2 regions of the Peribacillus sp. P4_D6 genome follow, and region 2 is predicted to be linked to the other one. Evidence: riboswitches for the same ligand, from Rfam matches in the RefSeq annotation. Region 2 holds a riboswitch; the other holds the start of a gene.

The links. Region 2 has a riboswitch for preQ1 ahead of AC1DVB_RS11390 (VUT family protein). Riboswitches for the same ligand answer to the same signal wherever they lie in the genome.
Region 1: it holds a riboswitch for preQ1, as region 2 does, so the genes downstream of both, queF (preQ(1) synthase) here and AC1DVB_RS11390 (VUT family protein) in region 2, are expected to answer to the same signal.

The regions. Positions count from the first base shown of each region.
Region 1 is NZ_JBFUIQ010000013.1:21,931-26,651, forward strand. Features, by position in the region: gene AC1DVB_RS06815 (nitroreductase family protein) at 1-145, shown strand, start outside; gene AC1DVB_RS06820 (hypothetical protein) at 584-724, opposite strand; gene AC1DVB_RS06825 (aspartate kinase) at 766-2,112, opposite strand; gene queF (preQ(1) synthase) at 2,316-2,816, opposite strand; PreQ1 riboswitch class I at 2,921-2,966, opposite strand; gene AC1DVB_RS06835 (EamA family transporter) at 3,097-3,954, shown strand; gene AC1DVB_RS06840 (BA3454 family stress response protein) at 4,201-4,335, shown strand.
Region 2 is NZ_JBFUIQ010000028.1:7,992-12,712, reverse strand. Features, by position in the region: gene queE (7-carboxy-7-deazaguanine synthase QueE) at 1-121, shown strand, start outside; gene AC1DVB_RS11410 (DUF4260 domain-containing protein) at 166-513, opposite strand; gene AC1DVB_RS11405 (TetR/AcrR family transcriptional regulator) at 565-1,134, opposite strand; gene AC1DVB_RS11400 (SRPBCC family protein) at 1,310-1,750, opposite strand; gene AC1DVB_RS11395 (SRPBCC family protein) at 1,780-2,265, opposite strand; PreQ1 riboswitch class I at 2,504-2,546, shown strand; gene AC1DVB_RS11390 (VUT family protein) at 2,597-3,139, shown strand; gene AC1DVB_RS11385 (hypothetical protein) at 3,161-3,307, shown strand; gene AC1DVB_RS11380 (PadR family transcriptional regulator) at 3,734-4,054, opposite strand; gene AC1DVB_RS11375 (alpha/beta hydrolase) at 4,365-4,721, shown strand, end outside.

The sequences.
Region 1 (4,721 bases), on a different contig from region 2:
GATACACAGCATGGAGTTTCGTGGAGCTTTTGGCGTGAAACCAGGCGAGAAGATCGTCGGCAGCCTTCATGTTGGCTATCCCGATATGATTCCTGCCCCTCGCCCAAGGAACGCGATCGATCAACTCCTGACCGTCATGGACTAACATAAAAGGAAGGCCTCCAATCTTCCAGTTGGAGGCTCAGACTGTAGACAAACTCGATGAAAACCGGGTTTTCTACAGTTTTTTTATGGCTTTTACACAATTTGAATGTTGATTTCCGCTCCAGGCACGCGCTTTTCCTGAAGGAGTCTAGTGCCTTACACTCCAATCACATATAGATATAACTTATTCCTACATTTTTTTATATTATATAGAAGTATTTAACCAGGTGATAAGGATGCTTTTTAAACATGATTCTATTCAGCAAGATCAACTTGAAGTAATTACTTAAATCAATTGGTGCCAGTGAATCATTTAGCTCGTAAACTTGATGTGCCATTGACATCTATTTCATTTATAATTTGGTGTAAGATATGTATGGGGTTGGACGTCCCTTTTTATCCGTTTCTAGAGCGTCAACTCCGTTCTCCTCCAATTGCTTTAGCCACCTGAAAACAGACGCTCTGAACCCTGCAGCGCGTCTGTTAGCTTGGAATGATTATCCCCACGGTCATTGCCACTACCATAAAGAACCAGATGAAAAAAATCCAGCGTATGTATAGTGATTAAAAGATCAATCACAAAAAACCCCCTTCTAAAAGGAGGTCCCTAAACGCTCATACTCAAAAGAACTCGTGATATAATGCCTGAATTGCCGTCTCTTCGTTGTGCCCTTTCACACCGAACATCATGCTTACCTCCGAAGAGCCTTGATTGATCATCTCAATATTCACCTTTGCTTCAGCCAAGGCTTTTGACGCTCTTGCCGTTGTACCGACATTATGGCGCATTCCTTCCCCTACAACCATGATCAAGGCAAGATCATGTTCCACATTCACTTCATCGGCATGAAGCTCTTTCTTGATTCGGGAAATGATTTTCTTTTCGGCATCCCCTTTCATCTGGTCCTGCCTTAGAATAAGCGTCACATCATCGATGCCTGATGGAATATGCTCATATGAAACTCCATAATCCTCGAGGATGTGCAGCAGTTTCCGGCCAAAACCAACTTCCCGGTTCATCAAATATTTGCTAATGTAAATACTGCAAAATCCTTTATCACTTGCAATCCCAATAACAGGCCCGTTCGTATTATCCCGTGTATTCACAATGCGGGTCCCTTGTGCCGCCGGATTGTTCGTATTCTGGATATGGACAGGTATTCCCGCCCGGAATGCAGGAATCAGCGCCTCATCATGAAATACCGAGAAACCTGCATAAGAAAGCTCACGCATCTCACGATAGGTTAGTTCCCGGATTCCCTTCGGATTGGAAACCACATTTGGATTCACCGCATAAACGGCATCCACGTCCGTAAAGTTCTCATACAAATCAGCTTTGACCCCATTAGCAAGAATCGAACCCGTAATATCGGAACCGCTTCTTGAGAAGGTTAACACATCACCATCTAACGTATATCCGAAGAATCCTGGGAATACAACGATTCCCGGCTCATCACGCAGAGCATATAACCTATCATAAGACTCTGGCAGCACCCTGGTAAATCCACCTTCATCCGTTACGATCAAGCCTGCCTTCTTCGGATTGATATACTGTGCCTCCACTCCAAGGCTTTGGAAATAACCTGCGACCAGCTTCGCATTATTATCCTCGCCACCTGCCTTCAAGGCATCCAGATAGCGCTTTGGGTTAGTTTGATCTGCATGCAGCAGCGCCATTAAATTTTCATGAATCCCTGTGATGACACTCTCGGATATATCCAACTCTTCCGCAATGCTCGCATAGCGGGATACAACATCTTCTATCAAATGCTCTCCGTTATCCCCGCGCAGCTGCTGTTCCGCAGCTTCAATCAATAAATCCGTCACCTTTATATCATCGGAATTGCGTTTTCCTGGAGCGGAAACGACCACAATCTTCCTCTCTGGATCAGAAACAACAATTTCGAATACCTTCCTCAACTGATCACCTGACGCAAGTGAACTTCCACCAAACTTTGCAACTTTCATCTCGACATCCCCTATTTTCGTAAATATTCTGTCAAAATTAACTCTCCCTATTATTACGCTTTTTCTCGAAACAATCAAGTGGAAATTCCATTATAGAAGGACATTTGTACTTTTAAAAAGGACAGAATAACAGGACCACTGATCGAAATTAGCTATAAACTAAAAAAAGACAACGGGCATATGCCCATTGTCCCTCCTATTCTTTAGCGATTATCCACGGTTTCCGGGTATAAGTCATGATTCATCAAGCGGTAATTCGCCATTTCCTCATACTTCGTACCTGGTTTCCCGTAATTCGTGTAAGGGTCGATGGAAATTCCGCCCCTAGGTGTAAACTTGCCCCAGACTTCAATATATTTAGGGTCCATCAATTCGATTAAATCATTCATGATGATGTTCATGCAGTCTTCATGGAAATCACCATGATTGCGGAAGCTGAATAAGTAGAGTTTCAAAGACTTACTTTCCACCATTTTCACACTTGGAATATAGCTGATGTAAATGGTAGCAAAGTCCGGCTGGCCCGTGATTGGACATAAACTAGTGAATTCCGGGCAATTGAATTTGACGAAATAGTCCCGGTTCGGATGCTTGTTATCGAATGACTCAAGGATTTCAGGAGCATAGTCGAATGTATATTTTGTTCCTTGATTCCCAAGCAGTGTGATATCTTTTTTTAATTCTTCTTCTTTTCTTCCAGACATGAAAAGTCCTCCTAATCCCACATTTCAGGGAGATTCATAAAATGGGCCTCTATATAACAAAAACCATATCTCCTCAAAGATATGGTTGATTCGCAAAAAATATCAAAGCCATAGTTTTTTTAAGAGGGTGATGCTATGAACCTCTCCCGTTTATCGGGAAATATTTTAAAATTGTCATAGTAAATATAGAAAAAAATATCTAATCTGTCAATCATACATTTTAAATTTGGTTTGATTCCTAAGGGCATTCAGCTTAAAATGTAGAAGAAGTTTATCCTACATGAAGGAAGAGATTAAGTCAATGTGGATTTTTGCAGCACTCATCACGAGTTTATGTTTCGGAATCAATAATAGCATTTTTAAATGGAGCAGCGGAAAAGGGTATTCCAAGATACATATCCAATTTTTCTTTTATTTTTCAGCTTTTATTTTGTCCATTGTTTATGGAGTATCAATGGATGGTTTGCAGCTGAACTGGCTGTCCATCATGCTTGGTGCAGCAATTGGTGTACTGAACGCCAATGGTAACATCCAGATGGCAAGCGCCTTTGAAAAAGGTCCGGCAAGCTTGACATCTCCATTAATCGCAGCGAATGCCATATTCCCCATTCTCTGTGCAGCTTTAATTTTTCACGAACATATTTCTTCCTTGCAGTGGAGTGGAATCGCCTGCATGTTTATCGCTACATTAGTCATCCAATATACACCTAATGCAAAAGGTAATCATCAATATGTCCCATGGATGATGCACACATTACTCTCCATCTTATCTTTTGGTGTGCTCGGCATTCTTATGACGACATCAACTCGTCTTCAATTAAACTCCCTTGATATCCTTGTATCAATGTATGGAGGCGGAATGCTTTATCTTCTTTCGGCTCTAGCCTTTAAAAAAGAAAAAATCAAGCTAAAGGAAGTCAAAATCGGTTCCTTAGTAGGCTTTTTAAGCATGATAGGCTATGGATGTTATTTCTTTGCGTTGAACACTGGCATCGCAAGCATCATTTTCCCTGTCGTCAGCCTGAACTGTTTGGTTGTCGTATTCGCTGGATGTTATATATTCAAGGAAAAACTAAAAAACTATCAAATTGCTGGTGTCCTTGCAGCATTAATCGGTATTATTTTAACTAAAATATGAATATAGTTCGTTTTAAAAAAACAACCTGGCTTTCATGTATACAAGCCAGGTCGTTTTTTAAAAAACCTGAAAATGGGGCATGTCAAAAAAAAGTGTTGACACTTCACTTAAAATATCAGATAATTTTGAATATTAATTCACACGATTTTAGCTTTTGAAATGTTTGATTATCCTTCTGCTCCGGGTATAAAAGAAATAGGTACAACCACCTCATTTAATTCTGAATTAGGAAAGGAAAGATGCATAATGGTAAAAGTTACAGTAACAGTTGATTTCCAAGGAAAATCTTATCAAACTAACGTCCTTGCTAAACCGGGTACTGATCATGAAGTAATTTTACAACAAGCCCTTCATCAAGTTGAAAAACAATGGAAAGCATAAAAAAGCAGGCATCGCAATAGATACCTGCTTTTTTATTCCCTTAAATACTATCCCAAATACTTTTCATATGCACGATTAACGACCCTCTTGCAATCCCCTCCTACTTAATAACACTTTTAATTGTTTTTTTCAAAAGGCACTAAAATCAAGATGCCAGTTTGTGTACCAGAACTTTTATAATGAAAAAATATCCTTGAAATGGAATTATATTAAAAGCCTTATAAAAAAGAAGGTATTTTTAAGGCCCGTCTCAGCTGTAGACAATTTAACCGTTAATTTCCACTCCAGGCACTCGCTTTCCGCGGGCGGTCCGGGAACCTCCCCGGTGCCTTTGCGCCCGCGGTGTCTCCCTTGGACTCGCTTTTCCCGCAGGAGTCTCGCACACC
Region 2 (4,721 bases):
CGGCCTATTGAAGAAGTACGAAGAGTTAATTGATAAAGTGATAGCGGATGATGAATTGAATGATGTGAAAGTCCTGCCCCAGCTGCATACCTATATATGGGGTAACAAGCGGGGGGTGTAAAGTAAAGGCAGTGTGATGTTTAATCACACTGCCTTTTAAGCTTATTACAACCTTTGCATGTGTGTAGCTTTGAAGGATGATGTGTATTTAAGGCCATATCCAAATAAGCGATCCATTCCAATATGTGCGGTCCAAATTAAACCAATCATCACCCATGCATCCGACTTTAGGAATATGGCTAACAAAATCATGAGGATGGACACGATATAAGTATGGAATGCGTTATAAACCTTTGCTCCAATCCGGTCATTGATCAGATAGGCCAGCATGGAAACATCAGGGGACAAAATTAACAAAAGGAAAATCCACCAGCTGAATTCATATAACGAATAGATGTAAATCACCGCTAAAAGGACCATAAGTCCTTCAATATGAAGGAATTTCTTCACCATTTCATAACCTCCAAAGTTTAATTGACCATTGGTCAATAATTTCCGAAAAAATTATATGATGTTCTTGGTGATATTTTTTACATGAAAATAGGCTAAACCTTTTACATCTTGATAAGATAGTTCAGAATTAATGTAAAAAGTTATGAATCCGTGAAGAGAAAGAAAAATCGACCAAATGGATGCAGGATTCAGTTTGTTGTCCGTTAGATCCGTCAAGGACTCGATTAGCTTTTCGTATGTTTTATTAGAATCGAATTGGAGTAACTGCTGAATTTCTTTTTCCTTCGATAAAAACATGATGGAATAATGATTCTGTTGGGTTAAACCGAACTCCAAGAAGCACAATAAAATCTTTTCCATTTTTACGGAAGGGTCATTTTCCGACAGGATGATATCATCGATTGAAGAATTTAAAACGGAAAAATCCGTTTTCACCAAACTATAAAATATTTCCGCCTTGTTTTTAAAATGATAATAAATGGCTCCATGGCTGCAATCCAATGATTTAGCCAATTGCCTCATCGAGACATTCGAATACCCTAACGCTGCAAAAAGGTTTCTAGCTTCATTCAACACCATGTCCCTGGATAATTCTTGACCTGCCGATTTCCTTGGCGACATCTTATCACCTCCTTATTAATTGACCACTGGTTAATTAGGATGATAGCTCACGGATTTTTAAATGTCAATTATTAGTTTGAACTATATAGTACTGTTTTTAAGTGGGATTATGCCATTTGTTTCACCAGTGTTGCAAAGGATAAACCCCCAGATTATTGAGGGTTTATGCAATTTATTAAAAAACTAATGATGCTCTCAAAGTAGTGACGCCATTTTCTAAATAACCCTTTAAACAGGTTAATGTATATACCCAACCTTCTTTTTGTCCGATCATTTTGTTTATTATTTCAGGGTCGTCTTCACTCAATCCTGATTCGTTCACTTCAATGATCGTACTCGTTTTATCCAACTCTTTTAGTGTAATGGCAACAATCGTTTCTTGATCATTTCCGCCCCATGCAAACACGATTTTCCTATTTTCCTCTACTTCCAATACATGAATGACCACTTCAGCATCGTATTCGTTGTATCTCAATGTAGGCGTCCGGCCTTTTTCCCATCTTTCCGAACTCGATGAGAACCAGAAATTCCCGATTTTTTCAGGATTCACTATGGCTTCAAACACTTCATTCGTTGGCTTGACGATCTTGAATTTCGTGATGATTTGAGTATCCATAACTAACTCAACTCTCTTTCGATTTGTTTTTATTGTTTTCCATTATCCCAGTCTACTGATATGGGCGGCAGGGTCCGTCCAGTTTCAAGCAAGCTCTTCAGGTTACTTAAAAGGGCTGGCCATCCATTATTCAAGCCTTCAAAGGAATTGTCATCATAGACGAAATCTGTCTCCAATAGCTCCTCATGCCTAAGAGTTAACTTCACAGTCGAATCGTCCATTTTCTGTAATTCAAAAGTGACCCGTGTAGGCTGCTGGCGAGGGGTTTCGTCTCCTGCCATGATCCATGTAAACGAGAGCAGGTGCAACGGCTCGCATTTAAGTACATGCCCATGATCAGTAATCCGCCCATCATCCAGCAAATATTGAACTGCCGACCCTTCTTGCCAGTCAGACTGTACTTGTAATCCGAAGTGGTATTTCTCCGTGACTTCACCACTCGTCAAGGCTTCCCAAAGCTTCTCTGGTGTGGTTGCGATATAAATAGGATAGACAAACGTAGTTTTTTTCATCATTCTTTTTCTCCTCGCCAAATAAAGTACATGACTCTATCTTTGATTTTCGGCTTTTGTATACAGCCGGTCAAGCAGTTTTATGCGACAGAAATCGGCAAAAGGGGAAACAGGGACATTGAAATAAATGGCTAAATCAATCGGTAACCGCGAAAACATACTAAAATCGACGGTATGGAAACTTCTTGATTTCCAACCGCTTTCAAGCTACGATGAATAAGGAAAATGATAATCCGCCCGGGCGGAAGAGGTTCTAGCTACCCTCTCAAAAAAACTAAGGAGAACAGGGCTCTTTCTTAGGGTGCTGTTTTTTCTGTATAAGGAGAATCAAGAAATGTTAAGAATTTTATTGTATTTAGTATCCATCATCACGGCGAATGTGGTTACAGCAGCTTTTGCGCCATTACATTTTGGCATGTTCATCATCCCGATGGGGACATTGCTCATCGGGGGAACCTTCATCTTCCGAGATCTGGTCCAGAATAAATTCGGCCGCGTAAAGACCTATATATGCATCGTCACTGCACTTATTTTATCTGCATGTGTATCATTTTTATTAGGAGATACGTTACTGATTGTGTTTGCTTCCGCTTTATCCTTCGTGGTCGCAGAAACAGCGGATACGGAAATTTATACCCGTTTAAAGCTCCCGATGAGTTGGAGGGTATTTTACAGCGGGATCGTTGGAGGATTTTTCGATTCGGTGATATTTGTCGTGATTGGCCTAAGTCCTCTGGGTGCCAATATATTGCCATGGGAAGCGGTACCCGCTGCGGTCATCGGCCAAATCATCGTTAAAACGATCATTCAGTCCATTGGTGCCATATTGTTGGGACGAATCAACGTAGAACTGGAGAAACGTGTAGTCTCCAGTTAAATGTTAGGAGGGATGCACTTGATGGATGGAACCAAAAAAGAAGAAGAAAAATGCTATTGCCTCGAGGCCTTTCGTGAAAAATATGGCCCGCATGTACAAGGGGAATGCATGAAGCTCTCCTGCGCCAATTATCGCAAGCATAAAGGAATAGACAAAAAAAGGACCTGATTAGGTCCTTTTTTGCGTGATTGAAGTGACTCACGAGTAAACAGTGCGAATTCACGAGTAAACAGTCCAAACTCACGAGTAAAAGTGCAAAATTCACGAGTAAACAGTCCAAATTCACGAGTAAAAGTGCGAACTAAGTGTGCAGTACGAATTCACGAGTAAAAGAGCAAAACTCACGAGTAAAAGTGCGAAACTCACGAGTAAACAGTCCAAATTCACGAGTAAAAGTGCGAAACCCACGAGTAAACAGTCCGAATTCACGAGTAAACAGCGCGAACTAAGTGTGCAGTGCGAAATTCCCGAGTAAGCGTGCGAAAACTAAGTGTGCAGTGCGAATTCACGAGTAAACAGTCCAAATTCACGAGTAAAACAGCAAAAAAAGCTTCCTGGGCCGTTCCATTAAGTGCAGGAAGCTTTTTATTTGGTTTAGAATTGCTGTGAGCTTTTTCGAACTAATTTTTCCAGGAAGAAAAAGCATTCGCGTTTCCGCTCAAGTTCGGTTTGTCCATTTTCGGTGACATGATAATATTTCCTGCGGCATGATTCGGACTCTTTCCAATGTCCTTTTATGAATTCTTTTTTTTCTAATCGTTTAAGGGCAGGGTAGAGGGTGCCTTCACTTATTTCATAGTTGCCCTTGCTCATTTGCTTCAGGATTTTCGTTATTTCATAGCCGTAAAGCTTTTTTTGCGATAGAAGTGAAAGCAAAAGGAGGTCAATGCTTCCCTTCATTAATTCTTTATCCATATAAAATCTCCTCCTTTTCATTTTTAAAGTGTAATACGTTGTACATCGTATCACAAGGTGCATTTTACTTTTCTTAAAAAAAATAGTTAAATGACGATTGCTAAATAAATTTAATCATAGTAAAATGTGCTTCGGAACGGATGAGTTGTGAAGAGTGTGGTAAGGATACTATATATATGATTTAATTGTCTTAATGAAAATACGGAATAGGATAGAAGAATCACTACTCAAGGGGTATTAATTGATTTTTTTTCGAAAATCATTTAGATTCTATTTATCAACAAGAGCAAAGAAAGAAGGTCCTAGATAGATGAAAGTGAAAGCACCTGAGTCATTCACATATATAGGTGGAAAGAGAGCAGTTCTTCTGCTTCACGGGTTTACCGGAAGTACAGGAGATATGAAAAAATTAGGGAAGTACTTAAATGATCTCGACTATACTTGCCACGGACCTCTTTATAGTGGGCACGGAGTATCAGCCGAGGAACTTGCTAAAACTGGTCCAAAGGAATGGTGGGGAGATGTAGTTAATGGCTATAATTTCCTAAAAGAAGAAGGCTATGAGGAAATTGCAGTTGTAGGAATTTCTTTAGGGGGAGTGTTCTCATTAAAAGTGGGAATTGAATTGCCTGTAAAAGGGGTAGTTTCAATGTGCGCTCCGACGCAA